Regions from separate parts of the Pseudomonas sp. Marseille-Q8238 genome, predicted to be linked through region 4. Evidence: predicted binding sites of a transcription regulator. Region 4 holds the regulator's gene; each other region holds the start of a gene.
What was found. The regulator FliA, encoded in region 4, starts transcription of late flagellar genes. The targets are predictions, from matches to a motif close to CTAAAGTTTNNNNNNNNNNNGCCGNTAA.
Positions count from the first base shown of each region.

Region 1: a site for FliA is predicted at 1,734-1,761, ahead of ACWPW0_RS04225 (methyl-accepting chemotaxis protein). Genes of this name have one in related genera too.
Region 2: a site for FliA is predicted at 970-997, ahead of ACWPW0_RS14625 (methyl-accepting chemotaxis protein). Genes of this name have one in related genera too.
Region 3: a site for FliA is predicted at 2,450-2,477, ahead of ACWPW0_RS09155 (flagellar protein MotY). Genes of this name have one in related genera too.

Region 1 is NZ_CBCOPI010000001.1:953,526-957,617, forward strand. Features, by position in the region: gene ACWPW0_RS04210 (DUF1631 domain-containing protein) at 1-47, shown strand, start outside; gene ampD (1,6-anhydro-N-acetylmuramyl-L-alanine amidase AmpD) at 145-708, shown strand; gene ampE (regulatory signaling modulator protein AmpE) at 705-1,535, shown strand; gene ACWPW0_RS04225 (methyl-accepting chemotaxis protein) at 1,956-3,986, shown strand.
Region 2 is NZ_CBCOPI010000001.1:3,136,948-3,141,039, forward strand. Features, by position in the region: gene ACWPW0_RS14620 (MFS transporter) at 1-938, shown strand, start outside; gene ACWPW0_RS14625 (methyl-accepting chemotaxis protein) at 1,157-2,632, shown strand; gene ACWPW0_RS14630 (hypothetical protein) at 3,106-3,513, opposite strand; gene ACWPW0_RS14635 (efflux transporter outer membrane subunit) at 3,538-4,092, opposite strand, start outside.
Region 3 is NZ_CBCOPI010000001.1:1,986,172-1,990,263, reverse strand. Features, by position in the region: gene gloA (lactoylglutathione lyase) at 1-42, opposite strand, end outside; gene ACWPW0_RS09160 (argininosuccinate synthase) at 131-1,348, opposite strand; gene ACWPW0_RS09155 (flagellar protein MotY) at 1,469-2,440, opposite strand; gene pyrC (dihydroorotase) at 2,543-3,589, shown strand; gene rnt (ribonuclease T) at 3,586-4,092, shown strand, end outside.
Region 4 is NZ_CBCOPI010000001.1:2,348,191-2,352,282, forward strand. Features, by position in the region: gene flhF (flagellar biosynthesis protein FlhF) at 1-1,242, shown strand, start outside; gene fleN (flagellar synthesis regulator FleN) at 1,327-2,169, shown strand; gene fliA (RNA polymerase sigma factor FliA) at 2,166-2,915, shown strand; gene ACWPW0_RS10895 (chemotaxis response regulator CheY) at 2,997-3,371, shown strand; gene ACWPW0_RS10900 (protein phosphatase CheZ) at 3,391-4,092, shown strand, end outside.

The DNA.
Region 1 (4,092 bases), 1.4 Mb from region 4:
CTCTGGAGTCCGTGATCGGGAACCTGCGCCGACTCAAAGGCGCCTGAGCACAACCAGTAACGACAACGCCCGGCAATGCCGGGCGTTGTCGTTTCAGGGCAGCAATGGGCCTGTTAGAGTGTGGTCAGTGTTCAAGGAGCCAATATGCAGCTGGACCCCATCAGTGGCTGGTGCCGTGATGTGCAGCATTGCCCATCGCCCAATTGCAATGCCCGTCCGTTGGATGAGGTGTCGCTACTGGTCATTCACAATATCAGCCTGCCACCTGGTCAGTTTGGTACGGGCAAGGTGCAGCAGTTCTTCCAGAACTGCCTGCCGTACGACGAGCACCCGTACTTCGCCACGATTACCCACCTGCAGGTTTCTGCGCATTTCCTGATTGAGCGTGACGGCACGGTCATCCAGTTTGTCTCCTGTAATGAGCGTGCCTGGCATGCAGGCGTTTCCCTGTTCGATGGGCGTGAGAACTGCAACGACTTTTCCGTGGGTATCGAACTGGAAGGTACGGATGAGCTGCCTTTCAGCGATGCCCAATATGCTGCGCTGACGACCCTGGCGAGCGAAATGCTGCGGGTTTATCCAGCGATGAGCGTCGAGCGAATTTGCGGCCACAGTGATATTGCTCCTGGACGCAAGACCGATCCGGGCCCCTGTTTCGACTGGTCGCGCTTGCGTACCGCGTTGTTGACCAAGGAGAGCGAGAGATGAGTTTTCTGGTGCTGTTGTTGGTGCTGTGGGTCGAGAAGTTCTCGGCCTGGCGTCAGCGTATTCAGAAGGACGGTCCGTGGCTTCAGCTATTGGCGCGTGGCGAGGGGCGCGAGCAGACATCGCCGTGGGGGCGTTTGCTGGTGCTGGTCCTGTTGCCGGTGGTGGTACTCGGTATTCTGCTGCTGTTGATCAAGCCGTTGGCCTACGGTTGGTTGGCGTTGCCTGTGCATCTGTTGATCCTGATCTACAGCCTGGGTCGTGGCGACGTATTGACGGCGTTAGGGCCTTTCCGTGATGCCTGGCGACGTGGCGATGACCAGGCAGCCCTGCATGTGGCCGAGCGTGACCTGGGTGTTGTCGCCGATGGCGAGGCTGAGTTGCTGCTGAACGTACAGCGCTATCAGCTATGGCAGGCCTATCAGGGCTTCTTCGTGGTGATCTTCTGGTATGCCCTGCTCGGCCCGCTGGTGGCATTGGCCTATCGTCTGCTGGCTCTGGTGGTCGAGCATTCCCAGCAGGCGCCGTTGGTCGAGCGTGCCGCTCAGCTTCGTCATGCGCTTGATTGGCTGCCGGTACGGGTATTGGCGGCAAGTTTTGCATTGGTCGGCAACTTTGCCGCGGTGAGTCGAGTGGTCCTGCATGACTTGCTCAGCTGGGACATCCCCGCTGCACAGTTGTTGGTCAGTGCCGGCCGTGCTGCGGGTGAGCTGCCGGAGCCACAGCCCGGAGAGTCAGGGGTCAGCAGCCTCGATGCGTTGTGGCAACTGCTGGTGCGTGCCGCGGTGCTTTGGTACGCCGCGTTCGCAGTCTGGATACTTTTTCTCTGATATTCAGCTGACTGATAGGGGCGCTAGTCGCCCCGGCAGCATCAAGGCACATCTGCACAGGTGTGCCTGACCTTCTTCCCCTCCTACAATCCGTTCACCGGACCTTTCGCCGTGTGGCCGGGGTATCTCCAGGCGGCGGAGCCTCATCCTGCCTGAGGCAGATCAATACGAATGTTCACTGAACGGCATATCCTTAACCTTAAGTTACAGAGGTAGGGGCCGATATCGGGTATACGGTTGTCTGGGGATTACGCGAAAAGTGCCTGTTGAGGCCGCTTTTTGATGAAAAACCTCAGGGTAGGCGTCTGTTTCAGATGGGCGTGATCTACCCGCATTGCAGTTCCAGTAAGCACCTTGCCGTTCCATTGCCCGGCTACTCCAGCCTAGGCATATAACAATAATGGCAACAGGAGACGTCTAGTGAATAGCGTGTTGTATCCCGCCATCGCCCTGATGAATCGCATGAGCTTCGGCATGAAGTTCAGCTTGATCAGTGTGCTTTTCTTCCTGCCCATGCTCATCACCAATTTCTATCTGGTGCGCGACTCGTACAACGAGTTCGTCGATACCCGGTCTGAGCTGCAGAGCCTCGAACTGCTCAAGCAGAGCCTGAACATGCGTCAGGAGCTCGAGCGGCTCAATGACCTCGCTGAAGTCAATGCGGTGCTTGGTCAATCCGGTATGGCCGATAAACTGCTCGTGCAGATTGGCGATTTGGAAGCCAGCGTCGGCAAGACCCTGGACGCTTTGCAATCCAGCAGCAGCGACGCGCAGAAGATTGCGGAATTCAACGTGCAGCGGGATGCGGTCCGCAGTGCGCTGGAAGAGGTGAAGCAGCAGAGTTCGCAGCGCAGCAAGTCGAGCATGGCGACCAAGGCGCTGGATAACGCCGAAGTGTTCATCAAGTTTGTCGCCAGCCAGTCCGGTCTGAGTCAGGACAGCGACCTGACCGTGCGGCAGATGACAGAACTGATGACGACCGTCACGCCGCCAGTAACCAAGGCGCTGAGCAAGGGCCGTGCCTTGGGTACGTATTCCCTGGGACAGGGCATTCTCGGCTCTGCCGACAGCACTCGTCTCGACGAACTGTTGCAGGAGCTGGAAAAGCTGCACGCCGAATACGGCTTCAAGATTCAAAACGCCCTGGAAGGCAGTGCCGAGGCGCAACGCGCGCTGTCCGCTGCAGCGGAAGCCAGCCGCAAGACCTTGCCCGATGCCGGGGCGCTGCTTGAGGAAAATATCCTCATGGCAGACTCTCTGGATGCCCCGTGGGAAGACTTCTTCACCCAGATGACCACAGGTATCGACAAGACCTATGCCCTGAACGATGCGGTATTGCAGTACCTCGATCAGGAACTGGGCCAGCGCCTGGAGCAGAAGCGTACGCAGATGGTGCTGCTGGTTGTGGCACTGGTACTGGTGTTCGTGTTGATCGGCTACCTGTATGGCGGTTTCTACGTGTCTACCCGGGCAACGCTGAAAGGTTTTGGCAAGACCCTGGGGCAGGTAGCGGCCGGCGATATGACCGTCAGGGTCAATGTCAGCAGTCAGGACGAGTTGGGCGAGTTGGGCGAGGTGTTCAACGGCACCGTGGCGAAGATCCGTGACCTGATCGAATTGGTCGGGCAGACCGTGACAGAAGTCGAGCGTCAGGCTGATCGCGTGGAGCTGGTTTCCGGTGAAAGCAGCCAGGCCGTCACTGCGCAACGTGGACAGATCGAACAGGTCGCCACGGCGATGAACGAGATGTCGGCCACCGCGCAGGAAGTGGCACGTAGCGCTTCTGCGGCCGTGGATAGCGCCCATAGCGTCAACCAGGAAACCGTCAGCGGTCGGGCTACGGTCGAGGCCCAGGTGGGTAGCATCCAGCGGCTGGCCAACGAGATCGACCAGTCGGTCGGCGTGATCAATCAGTTGGCGGCCGACAGTGCCTCGATCAGCCAGGTACTGGAGGTGATTAAGGGCATTGCGGGGCAGACCAACCTGTTGGCGCTCAACGCTGCCATCGAGGCCGCGCGGGCTGGTGAACAGGGCCGTGGTTTCGCCGTGGTGGCCGACGAGGTGCGTAACCTGGCCAAGCGCACGCACCAGTCCACCGAGGAAATCGAGCAGATGATCGGCCGCTTGCAGAATGGAGTTGGGGCGACGGTCACTGCGATGAATGGCAGCCACCAGATGGTGGAGAACGCTGTCAGCCAGTCGAGCCAGGTACAACAGGCGTTGGAGAATATCCTGGGTGCAGTCGGCATGATCGTTGACCAGAACCAGCAGATCGCTGCAGCGGCCGAGCAGCAGACGGCAGTTGCCCACGATATCGACATGAACATCGTGGAAATCAACCAGGCCGGCGAGCGCACGGCGCAAGGCGCGGTGCAGACCGAGCAGGCCAGCCGGCAACTGTCTGACCAGGTGGCACGCCTCAAGGAGTTGATCAGCGCCTTCCGTGTCTAAATAACCTGCCTGACGAGAGCCCGCCATTTGGCGGGCTTTTTCATTGCGATGAAATTACACCTCGTAACGAGGAATCGGAACGCGTAGCTGATGCTCTTCTCGTCTA
Region 2 (4,092 bases), 790 kb from region 4:
TGCTGTTCGTCATGCTCGCCTGCCTGTGGCGCTGGCTGGCGCCCAGCGCCGACTCGCTGGTACTCAGCGCCCTGCTCGCCGGGGCCGGCATCGCCTTTGTCCAGGCACTGCTGCCCGCATTGATCAAGCGCCGCTTTGCCGCTGACAGCGGACGCCTGATCGGCTTCTACAGCTGCGCGATCATGGCCGGCGCAGCACTCGCTGCGGCCGGCACGCCCTGGTTCGCCGGGCTGTTCGGCTGGCCTGTGGCCCTGGGCTTGTGGGGCCTGCCGGCGCTGCTGGCCGCTGGCGTATGGCTGCGCGCCACCGCAACACCCGCACCGCCGGAAGACACCAGCCTGGCGCTGGCCGGTTTGAGCCTGTGGCGCTCCCCGCGTGCCTGGCTGCTGCTGTGCTTTTTCGGCATTGGCACCGGTGCCTACACCCTGGTGCTGGCCTGGCTGCCGCCCTACTACACGGCACTGGGCTGGAGCGCGACATCCAGCGGCCTGCTGCTCGGTGGGCTGACCGTCTGCGAAGTGATCGCCGGCCTGCTGATCTCCAGCCAGTTGCACCGCTGGCCGGATCGCCGGGTACCGCTGTTCATGGTGCTGAGCAGCCTGCTGCTGGGGCTGGCCTGCCTGGTGTTGGCACCTGAGCGCCTGGCGCTGCTGGTCTGCGTGCTGCTCGGCACGGGAATTGGCGCGCTGTTCCCGCTCTCGCTGATCATTGCCCAGGACCACCTCGACGACCCGCAACAAACCGGCGACCTGCTGGCCTTCGTCCAGGGTGGCGGGTACCTGATTGCCGCCAGTGCGCCGCTGCTCGCTGGCCTGGTGCGCGAGTACAGCAACGACCTGCGCCTGAGCTGGATCGCGATGGCCGTGGCGACGTTGCTGCTGGCCGCTCTGGCTTACCGCTTCAAGCCGGACAGCGGCCACTTTCATCAACCGGGCTGAGTTTTTTCTCACGAAAATCAGCGGCAACCCGCTAAAGATCGTCACCATCCAACCGCTAAGCTTTAGGGCCTGCTTCATTCGCGAACGATAAAATCAGCCGAATGGAACACCAACAGGCCCTGGGGAAAACCACATCGTATTGACGCGGATCAAGTCGGCACTTCCTCGTTCCGGCACGATATGGCCAAATGCCATCCACCTACCCGAAGAAGTCATGTATGGGCACCTGGATAAAAAACCTCTCGCTGAAATACAAGTTCTGGGCCGTCAACCTGGTGGTCTTCGTCATCACCCTGCTGCTGGTGCTGTTCGCCGTACGCCAGGAGCACAGTGGCCGTATCGATGCGGCACGCGCAGCGACAGAAGGCCGCGCCGCGCTGATCGCCGCCTGGCCGCAAGGTAGCCGGCCACCGGCCCAGGCCGACCTGGTGTATTTCGCCAGTGGCAGCCGCCCGAGCGTGCCTGGTGTCGCCGACAGCTCGCCTCTCGCCCAGGCCCGTGGCTGGGTCGAGTTGCAACCCAACGGCGATAACGGCGTGATCGGGGCCTGGGTTCAGGATGCCGGTGACGGCCAGCGCCTGGCAGTGCTGGCCCATGCACCGAGCCTGTTCCAGGTCTTCCAGGAACGTGCCGGCGCCTATGCCATGGCCGTGGCGGTGTTGATGCTGCTTCTGCTGGCCGCTTCGCAGTTGCTGATCCGCTTCATCCTCAGCCACCTCAATGCGCTGAAGGACATCATGCTGCACGTCGAGCGCAGCGGTGACCTCTCCGCCCGCGCCCTCAGTGACAGCCAGGACGAAGTCGGCCAGATGGCCGGCGCCTTCAATGCCATGCAGAGCGGCTACCAGCGCGTGGTCAGCACCGTGGCCCAGGCCGCCGCCCGCCTCGACGACGGCGCCAAGCGCCTGGCCAGCAGCATGGACGATGTGCGCCAGGGCATGCTCGGCCAGCAGAGCGAGACCGACCAGGCCGCGACCGCGATCAACGAGATGTCCGCCACGGTATTCCACATCGCCCAACACGCCGCCGACACCCGCGACCAGTCCACCGAAGCCGACCGCCTGAGCAGTGCCGGTCGTGAAGTGGTGGGCCGTGCCGGTCAGGCCATCGCCAGCCTGTCCCTTGGCGTGCAGCAGACCACCGAGATGGTCAACCGCCTGGCCGAGGACAGCCAGACCATCAGCGGCATGGTCAACGTCATTCACGGCATCGCCGAACAGACCAACCTGCTGGCCCTCAACGCCGCCATCGAAGCCGCCCGTGCCGGCGAGATGGGCCGTGGCTTTGCCGTGGTCGCCGACGAGGTGCGCAACCTGGCCAAGCGCGTGCAGGACTCGACCCACGAGATCACCCGCATGATCGGCACCCTGCAGGCCGGCACCCGCGACGCCGTCGAGTTCATGCAGGAAAGCTCGATCAAGGCCGATCAATGCGTGCAGGAAACCAACGCTACCGGCGAAGCGCTGGCCACCATCGCCCATGCCGTGGCACTGATGCGCGAGAGCAACACGCAGATCGCCGTCGCCGCCGAGCAACAGAGCCAAGTCGCCGAGGAGATGACCCGCTCCATCGTCGGCATTCGCGATGTCACCGAGCACACCGTGGAGCAGACTCTGGAATCGGCCAACACCAGCGCCGAACTGGTGGGCCTGGCCAACGAGCTAAGCAAGGCCATCGGCCAATTGAAGCTCTGATAATCGATGCCGCCGGGTGGCGGCATTGATATCTCAGTAGAGGCCCGTAGGTGGAACGGGCTACGCAGCTCAGGCACACACCACGCGGGGGCGCCATTCGATAAGTGCAGACGTCGTACCCGCAGCACGGAGTGCCCCGCCAGGTAGGTCGGTGAGCTGCGACCTACGCGGCCCGTCCCACCCTACGAAGGGCATGAGTGGTCGAAACGAGGCAGTTGCGGACATTCAGTCTTTGCGTTTCATGACGCACCGGTTGGTGGGCTAAAGCCCACCCTACGCAGGGTGCAGAATTTGTAGGGTGGGCTTCAGCCCACCGTAGCGATGTCTGCAACTGCCTCAAAGCGATCCGCCTGAACGACTACCTTCTCCTGCGTAGCTCGTAGGGTGAACGTCGCTTTTTCCGTCCACCGCTCGGTGAGCGCACTGGTGGACAAAAGCAGCATTGTCCACCCTGCCTCGTGCGCAGAGCTTAATCAGACTCGCGACTCAGCCAACAGACCAAGCGCCAGACGCTCAGCTTCCTCGGCATCGGCGGCCAGCACCTGCGCCACGCCGAATGCCCGTACCGCGCCGTCGAGTTTCGGCTGCATTGCCTCCCGCGCCTGGGCATCCGCCACCACGCTGACCAACCCTGCGCAGTAACGCCCCAGCTCCGCCTTGCGCCGCTTGAGCCAGAGCCCCCGCGACTTGCGGTCCTCATGGGACTCGTCCTGGCGCATGGCGCCGTAGAGGATGACGAAGCGTTCGCCGTGAGCGAGCAGCGCCTCCAGTTCATCGGCCCAGACCGGCGCATAACCGGGAATGGCCGCCTCACCGCGAAAGCGCACCAGCGGAAAATCATCGACGTCGTGCAGGGTGAAATCGTCTGTCTTGAGTGCCATGTTCATGCTCCGATTAGGTGAGGCTCAGCCGGCTGGCGCAGCCTGCCAGCCGCCACCGAGTGACTTGTACAAATCGACCAGCGCCAGCGAAACGCCCGCCGTGCTCTCGACCAATGCGGCCTGGTTGGCCAGTAGCGCGTTCTGCACGCTGAGCACATTAAGGAAATCCACCGTGCCCTGGGCGTACTGTTCCTCAGCGCTGTGCAGCGCCAGACGACTATGGCTCACGGCCTGCTCCAGGCTGGCGTGGCGGCGCTGCTCGGCCTGGTAGGCGCTGAGTGCGTTGTCCACTTCATGCCAGGCCCCCAGCACGGTTTTCTGATAGGTGATCGCAGCCTCCTGCTGTTGCGCCTCACGCAACTGAAGAGTCCCGCGCAATCGCCCGCCGTCGAACAGCGGCACGCTGAATGCCGGCCCGAAGGCGAAGGTGCGCGACGACCAACTGCCGAAGTCCGCCAGTTGCAGGGCCTGGAAACCGACGTTACCGGAGAGGGTGATACGCGGATAGAAATCGCCCTGCGCCACGCCAATGCTCGCTGTGGCCGCATGCAGTTCGGCTTCGGCACGGCGGATATCCGG
Region 3 (4,092 bases), 360 kb from region 4:
GTCCAGATCGCCGACGCGCAGCATGGTATGCAGCAGTCTCATCAGGTCTTCCTCGTCATTGGCCCATTCGGGCTCTAAAAAACAGAACCCCGGCTTATGGCCGGGGTTCGTATGGCTCAGGCGAAGCTTATCAGAAGAGCTTGCGGCCCTTGCCGGCAGCGATGCGCAGGCGCAGCGCATTGAGCTTGATGAAGCCTGCCGCGTCCGCCTGGTTGTAGGCGCCGCCATCTTCCTCGAAGGTCGCAATGTTGGCATCGAACAACGAATCGTCGGACTTGCGGCCGGTAACGACGACGTTGCCCTTGTACAGTTTCAGGCGCACAACACCGTTCACGCTGGCCTGGGAAGCGTCGATCATCTGCTGCAGCATGACGCGCTCCGGGCTCCACCAGAAGCCGTTGTAGATCAGGCTGGCATACTTCGGCATCAGCTCATCTTTCAGGTGAGCGACTTCGCGGTCCAGGGTGATCGACTCGATGGCGCGGTGAGCCTTGAGCATGATGGTGCCGCCGGGGGTCTCGTAGCAGCCACGGGACTTCATGCCGACGAAGCGGTTCTCGACGATGTCCAGGCGGCCGATACCGTTCTCGCCACCGATGCGGTTCAGCTCGGTCAGCACCTGGGCCGGAGTCAGCTCCTTACCGTCGATGGCGACGATGTCACCGGCACGGTAGGTCAGTTCGATATAGGTAGGAGTGTCCGGCGCCGCTTCCGGCGACTTGGTCCAGCGCCACATGTCTTCTTCGTGCTCGGTCCAGGTGTCTTCCAGCACACCGCCCTCATAGGAGATGTGCAGCAGGTTGGCGTCCATGGAGTACGGGGATTTCTTCTTGCCGTGGCGCTCGATCGGGATGGCGTGCTTCTCGGCGTAGTCCATCAGCTTCTCGCGCGACAGCAGGTCCCACTCGCGCCACGGGGCGATCACTTTCACACCTGGCTTGAGTGCATAGGCACCCAGCTCGAAACGCACCTGGTCGTTGCCCTTGCCGGTGGCGCCATGGGAGATGGCGTCGGCGCCGGTCTCATTGGCGATTTCGATCAGGCGCTTGGCGATCAGCGGACGGGCGATGGACGTACCCAGCAGGTACTCGCCTTCGTAGACGGTGTTGGCGCGGAACATCGGGTAGACGAAGTCGCGGACGAATTCTTCGCGCAGGTCGTCAATGTAGATTTCCTTCACGCCCATGGCTTGCGCCTTGGCACGTGCCGGCTCGACCTCTTCGCCCTGACCGAGGTCAGCTGTGAAGGTCACCACCTCACAGGCATAGGTATCCTGCAGCCACTTGAGAATTACCGAGGTGTCCAGGCCACCGGAATAAGCCAGAACTACCTTCTTTACGTCCGCCATGCCAATCAACTCCACGGGGTTGTACGGAAAACCCGTGATTCTACCGGCCACGCCCGCCGTTTTACAGGGGCGCGACAGGGACTAACGACAAAGCGACGAGTTTATTTGCAAAGTCTAGGCTCAGGACGCACTAACCGGCCCTGTCGCAGCCGGCGCAACGGGCGGCGCTGACGCGGGCACCTCCTCGGCAGGCGGTAAAGGAGCCTCGCGCGACAGACTCAGGGTCACGCGGCGGTTCTTCGCCCGATTGGCTTCGCTGTTGTTGGGAGCCAATGGATAGCGCTCGCCATGGAAACGCACCAGAATCTGTTCTGCCGGCACGCCATTGGCCTTGAGGTAATCCTCCACGGCGATGGCGCGGCGGCGTGACAGGTCACGGTTGGTCAGGCGGCTACCGCTGTTGTCGGAATGACCATCAAGTTCGATGCGGTTGACCGTGGGATCGGCCTTGAGAAACCCGAGAATTATGTCGAGCTTGGCCCGCCCGACATCGTCTAGCGCCGAGCCGCCGCCGGGGAATCCTACCTGCGCCTTGCGAATCTGATCGAAATTGACGGGCAGCAGCTTGGCCGTACACGCCAGGTAATCGCTGTAGGCCTTGTTGAAGCGGGCAGGCAGCAAGCGCACTTCAAGGCTGTCCCCACCCATTGACGTCCGATGGCGAACCAGCGGGCTGCGCCCTTCCATCAGGCCGGTCAGCAACCGCCCGGCTTGCTCCTGCGAGCTATTGAACGGCACCTCACCACCGACCACGCTGACCGAGCCCAGGTTGATATCACCACGCCCGGGCTGCCAGGGCGCAGCGGCTGCCAGCAGGGTTGCAGCGCCCGTCCCCATCCAGCGCTCCTGCGCTTTCAGGCGGAACGTCGCCTGCTCACCCGCACGCCGCACGAACTCGCCACTGCCGAAATCGGCCACCGGCTGCGACAGACGACACTCGAACTGATCGCCTTCTACCTTCCATTCCACCTTTTCCAGGCGCGTCTGGAAAGTAATAGCCGAAGCCGGCACGCACCACGGCAAGCTGGTCAACAGGCATAACAAGGCGATATAGGGCTGGCGCACGACAGGCTCCACTGGGAGAAACGGCATTCCTCTCGGGTATCGGTCAGCATCGGGAAAACTTGATAGCCCGTGCCGGCAAAGGGCATTTCCGGTAGCATGCGAGCACGTTTGACCCGCCTGGAACTCTCCATGTCCGACCGCCTTACCCTGCTGCGTCCCGACGACTGGCACATTCACCTGCGCGATGGCGCCGTGCTGCCCCATACCGTCGCGGACGTCTCTCGCACCTTTGCCCGCGCGATCATCATGCCGAACCTGGTTCCGCCCGTGCGCAATGTCGATGAAGCCGACGGCTATCGCCAGCGTATCCTCGCCGCCCGCCCAGTTGGCAGCCGTTTCGAACCGCTGATGGTGCTGTACCTCACCGACCGCACCACGCCTGATGAAATTCGCGAGGCCAAGGCCAGCGGTTTCGTCCACGCGGCAAAGCTCTACCCGGCCGGCGCCACGACCAACTCCGACTCTGGCGTCACCAGCATCGACAAAATCTTCCACGTACTGGAGGCCATGGCCGAAGTCGGCCTGCCCCTGCTGGTACACGGCGAAGTGACGCGAGCCGACGTGGACGTCTTCGATCGCGAGAAGCGCTTCATCGACGAGCACCTGGTGCGTGTGGTCGAGCGTTTTCCCAGCCTGAAGCTGGTGTTCGAGCACATCACCACCGGGGATGCCGCCGAGTTCGTCAAGGCCGCGCCAACGAATGTGGGCGCGACCATCACCGCGCACCACCTGCTGTACAACCGCAACCACATGCTGGTGGGCGGTATCCGTCCGCACTTCTATTGCCTGCCGATTCTCAAGCGCAACACCCATCAGGAAGCGCTTCTGGATGCCGCCACCAGCGGTAATCCGAAATTCTTTCTTGGCACCGACTCCGCGCCACACGCCCAACACGCCAAGGAAGCCGCTTGCGGCTGTGCAGGCTGCTACACGGCGCATGCGGCTATCGAGCTGTATGCCGAAGCGTTCGAGCAGCGTAATGCGCTGGACAAGCTGGAGGCCTTCGCCAGCCACTTCGGCCCGGACTTCTACGAATTGCCGCGCAATACCGAACAGGTCACCCTCGTACGCGAAGAGTGGACCACACCGGCCAGCCTGCCCTTCGGCGAACAGACCGTAATCCCCCTGCGCGCTGGTGAAAGCCTGCGCTGGCGCTTGCTGGAGAACCACGCGTGAGCGAAGACAACTACGACGACGAACTCGACAGCAACCAGCCCTCCGGTCCTCGCCATCCCATGGCGGCACGTTTCCGTGGCTATTTGCCGGTTGTAGTGGATGTCGAGACCGGCGGTTTCAATAGTGCGACCGATGCCCTGCTGGAAATCGCCGCGACCACCATCGCCATGGACGAAGGTGGCTTCCTCTACCCTGATCACACGCATTTCTTCCGCGTCGAACCGTTCGAGGGCGCCAACATCGAACAGGCGGCCCTGGAATTCACCGGCATCAAGCTTGATCACCCACTGCGCATGGCCGTTAGCGAAGAACACGCCCTGGGTGAGATCTTCAAGGGCCTGCGCAAGTCGATCAAGGCCAATGGCTGCAAGCGCGCCATCCTGGTCGGCCACAACAGTAGCTTCGACCTGGGCTTCCTCAATGCTGCCGTCGCGCGCTGCGATCTGAAGCGCAACCCGTTTCACCCCTTCTCCAGCTTCGACACCGCCACCCTCGCCGGCCTC
Region 4 (4,092 bases):
ATCGGTAATCGCCGCGTGGCCGGTGGTGTGGAATTGACTGCTGCACTGGATTATCAGATGCCTGTGGAACCGGTGCGTCAGCCGAATGCCGCGTTGGAAGCAGAGCTGCGCAAGACCCAGGCAAAGATTGCCAACGCCGAGGCCGATCTGGCCAGCCGCCTGATTGCCGATGAGCGCAAGGACCGCCAGTTGTTTGCCAATGAGTCCGTAGTGGCCCCCGAACTGCCTGCTTCGCTGGTCAAGCCGCAGCGTCCGGTTGCTCCGCCGACTCCTGCTGCCGTGAGCGCAGCGCCTGTCGATCAACGTGCGCTGGATGCCATGCGCTCCGAACTGCACGGTCTGCGTGAGCTGATCGAGGTGCAACTCGGCTCCATTGCCTGGGGGCAGATGCAGAATAAACGCCCGCAGCAGGCCAACCTGTGGCGCCGCCTGCAACGCATGGGGTTGCCAGCCGAGCTGTCTCGGACATTGCTGGAGCGCGTTGGCAAGGAAAGTGATCCACGCCAAGCCTGGCGCATGCTGTTGGCGCACCTGGCGCATACGATCAAGACGCCCAAGGAAGAGCCTCTGGAGGAGGGCGGTGTTATCGCTCTGGTGGGCCCGGCCGGCATGGGCAAGACCACCACGCTGGCCAAGCTGGCCGCTCGCTATGTACTCAAATATGGCCCGCAGAGCATCGCGCTGGTCAGCATGGACAGCTTCCGCATCGGTGCTCAGGAACAGTTGAAAACCCTCGGCCGCATTCTCGATGTCTCGGTGACGCAGATCGATCCGGGCCAGTCGCTGGTTCAAGCGTTGGCGCCGCTGGCACGCAAGCGCGTCGTGTTGATCGACACGGCAGGTTTGCCGGCTAACGACCCGGCACTGCGTATGCAGCTGGAAAGCCTTGCCGGACGAGGCGTCAAGGCCAAGAATTACCTGGTATTGGCCGCTACCAGCCAGAGCCAGGTGCTCAAGGCGGCCTATCATAGTTACAAGCGTTGCGGCCTTTCCGGCTGCATTATCAGCAAGCTCGACGAAGCAACCAGTCTGGGTGAAGTTTTAGGGCTGGCTATCAGCCAGCATCTACCGGTAGCCTATCTCACTGATGGGCCAAAAATTCCGGATGACCTGCAGGTTCCACGCAGCCACCAATTGGTTAGCCGGGCAGTGAGTTTGCAGGCGCCGGAAGATCCGAGCGAGGAAGCCATGGCGGACGTATTCGCCGGTCTCTATCAGAACCCCACTCGGCATGCGAGCTAGTGGGTGGTAGGGTCCAAGGTATTCCAGTGTTGAGGAAGGGTCGGGAGATTTTCCGGCCAGCCCAATCCAGGCAAGACAAGGTGTATAGAAACCATGGGTAGTAGGCATCCCGTACAGGTGATCGCAGTGACCGGCGGCAAGGGTGGCGTCGGCAAGACCAATGTGTCGGTGAATCTTTCACTGGCACTGGCCGACCTTGGTCGACGGGTCATGCTGATGGATGCCGACCTCGGCCTTGCCAACGTCGACGTACTGCTCGGCCTGACCGCCAAGCGCACCCTGGCGGATGTGATTTCCGGTGAGTGCGATCTCAAGGATGTGCTCATTCAGGGCCCCGGCGGCATTCGTATCGTGCCCGCCGCCTCGGGCACACAGAGCATGGTGCAACTGACGCCCATGCAGCATGCCGGCCTGATCCAGGCGTTCAGCGATATCAGTGACAACCTTGATGTCCTGGTAGTCGATACCGCAGCGGGTATCGGCGATGGTGTTGTCAGCTTCGTGCGCGCCGCTCAGGAAGTGATCGTGGTGGTCTGTGATGAGCCGACGTCGATTACGGATGCCTACGCCCTGATCAAACTGCTCAACCGGGATTACGGCATGAGCCGTTTCCGTGTGCTGGCCAACATGGCCCACAGCCCTCAGGAAGGCCGCAACCTGTTTGCTAAGCTGACCAAGGTAACCGACCGTTTTCTCGATGTGGCCCTGCAGTATGTTGGAGCTGTGCCCTATGACGAATCAGTCCGCAAGGCCGTGCAGAAACAGCGCGCGGTATACGAAGCCTTCCCGCGCTCGAAGTGCGCACTGGCGTTCAAGGCGATAGCCCAGAAAGTCGACACGTGGCCGTTGCCGGCCAATCCGCGTGGCCATCTGGAGTTTTTCGTCGAGCGCCTCGTGCAGCAACCGGTTGCGGGCTCGGCCGTATGACAGCAGCCAATGGACTTCTTATGTACAGCAAGGCCCGGGAGCAAGACTCTCAGCATCAACTGGTCGAGCGCTATGCACCGCTGGTCAAGCGCATCGCCTATCACCTGCTGGCACGCCTGCCGGCCAGTGTTCAGGTTGATGACCTGACGCAGGCCGGAATGATCGGCCTGCTCGAAGCCTCGAAGAAATACGATGGCAGCAAGGGTGCCAGTTTTGAAACCTACGCCGGTATCCGCATTCGTGGTGCGATGCTCGATGAGGTGCGCAAGGGCGATTGGGCACCACGTTCGGTACACCGCAATACTCGAATGGTCAGCGATGCCATCCGGGTAATTGAGGCCCGAACCGGCCGAGATGCTAAAGATCAAGAAGTTGCAGCCGAACTCCAATTGAGTCTCGAGGATTACTACGGCATTCTTGGCGACACTTTGGGCAGCCGTTTGTTCAGTTTCGACGACCTCATGCAGGACGGTGAACATGGCGGCGGACTGCATGAAGATACCGGTAGCACCCAGACAGAACCTCTGCACGAACTGGAAGATGAGCGTTTCCAGGCGGCGTTGGCCGATGCCATCTCCAACCTGCCTGAGCGTGAACGTCTGGTTTTGGCGTTGTATTACGACGAAGAACTGAATCTCAAGGAAATCGGTGAGGTCCTGGGCGTCAGTGAGTCGCGTGTCAGCCAGCTGCACAGTCAGTGCGCGGCTCGCTTGCGCGCTCGTCTGGGAGAGTGGCGCGCACGCTGACGAATTACCGGTTTCATGATTGCGACGTTGCCGGGAGCCGGTAATGTTTAGGACTGTACGGAGGTCGACTTGGACAAGAATATGAAAATCCTCATCGTTGACGACTTTTCGACGATGCGACGGATCATCAAGAACCTCTTGCGCGATTTGGGTTTCACCAATACCGCCGAGGCTGACGATGGCACTACAGCATTGCCGATGCTGCATAGCGGCAGCTTCGATTTTCTCGTAACCGACTGGAACATGCCCGGGATGACCGGGATCGACCTGTTGCGTGCCGTGCGCGCCGATGAGCGACTCAAGACCTTGCCTGTACTCATGGTGACTGCTGAAGCCAAGCGCGATCAGATCATCGAGGCTGCTCAGGCCGGGGTGAATGGCTATGTGGTCAAGCCGTTCACGGCCCAGGTTCTGAAAGAGAAGATCGAAAAAATCTTCGAGCGGGTTAATGGCTGATGTCCGCCACGAGGGCGCTATGGCACACGATGAATCCTCTCAGGACGATCTCGAATCGGTTCTGAAAACCCATGCACGGCAGCTCGTGGATAGCCTGGAAAAAGGCAATTTCGGTGAGGCTGTACAAGTCATCTACGAGCTGAATCAGACGCGTGACCGCGGCCTGTATCAGGAGGTGGGTAAGCTCACCCGCGAGCTGCACAATGCCATTGTCAATTTTCAGATTGACCCGCGCATGCCGCACGCCAGCGAAATTTCGCAGATCACGGATGCTACCGAGCGCTTGTCCTATGTCGTGCAGATGACCGAGAAAGCGGCCAATCGCACGATGGATCTGGTGGAGCAAAGCGCTCCCCTGGTCAATGACCTGGGAAGTGAGGCGCAGGCATTGAGTGCCGACTGGGGGCGCTTCATGCGCCGTGAGTTGAGCGCGGATGCCTTCCGCGAACTGGCCAAGCGCATCGAACTGTTCCTTGCCCATAGCGAACGTGACAGCCAGAAGCTGTCCTCGCATCTGAATGACATTCTTTTGGCGCAGGACTACCAGGACCTCACGGGGCAGGTGATCAAGCGGGTTACGCAATTGGTCACCGAGGTGGAGAGCAACCTGCTCAAACTGGTGTTGATGGCCAGTCATGTGGACCGGTTTGCCGGCATCGAGCATGACCATCACGCATTGCGCACCGAGCAAGCACAACAAAAAGAACCTTCCAGGGGTGAA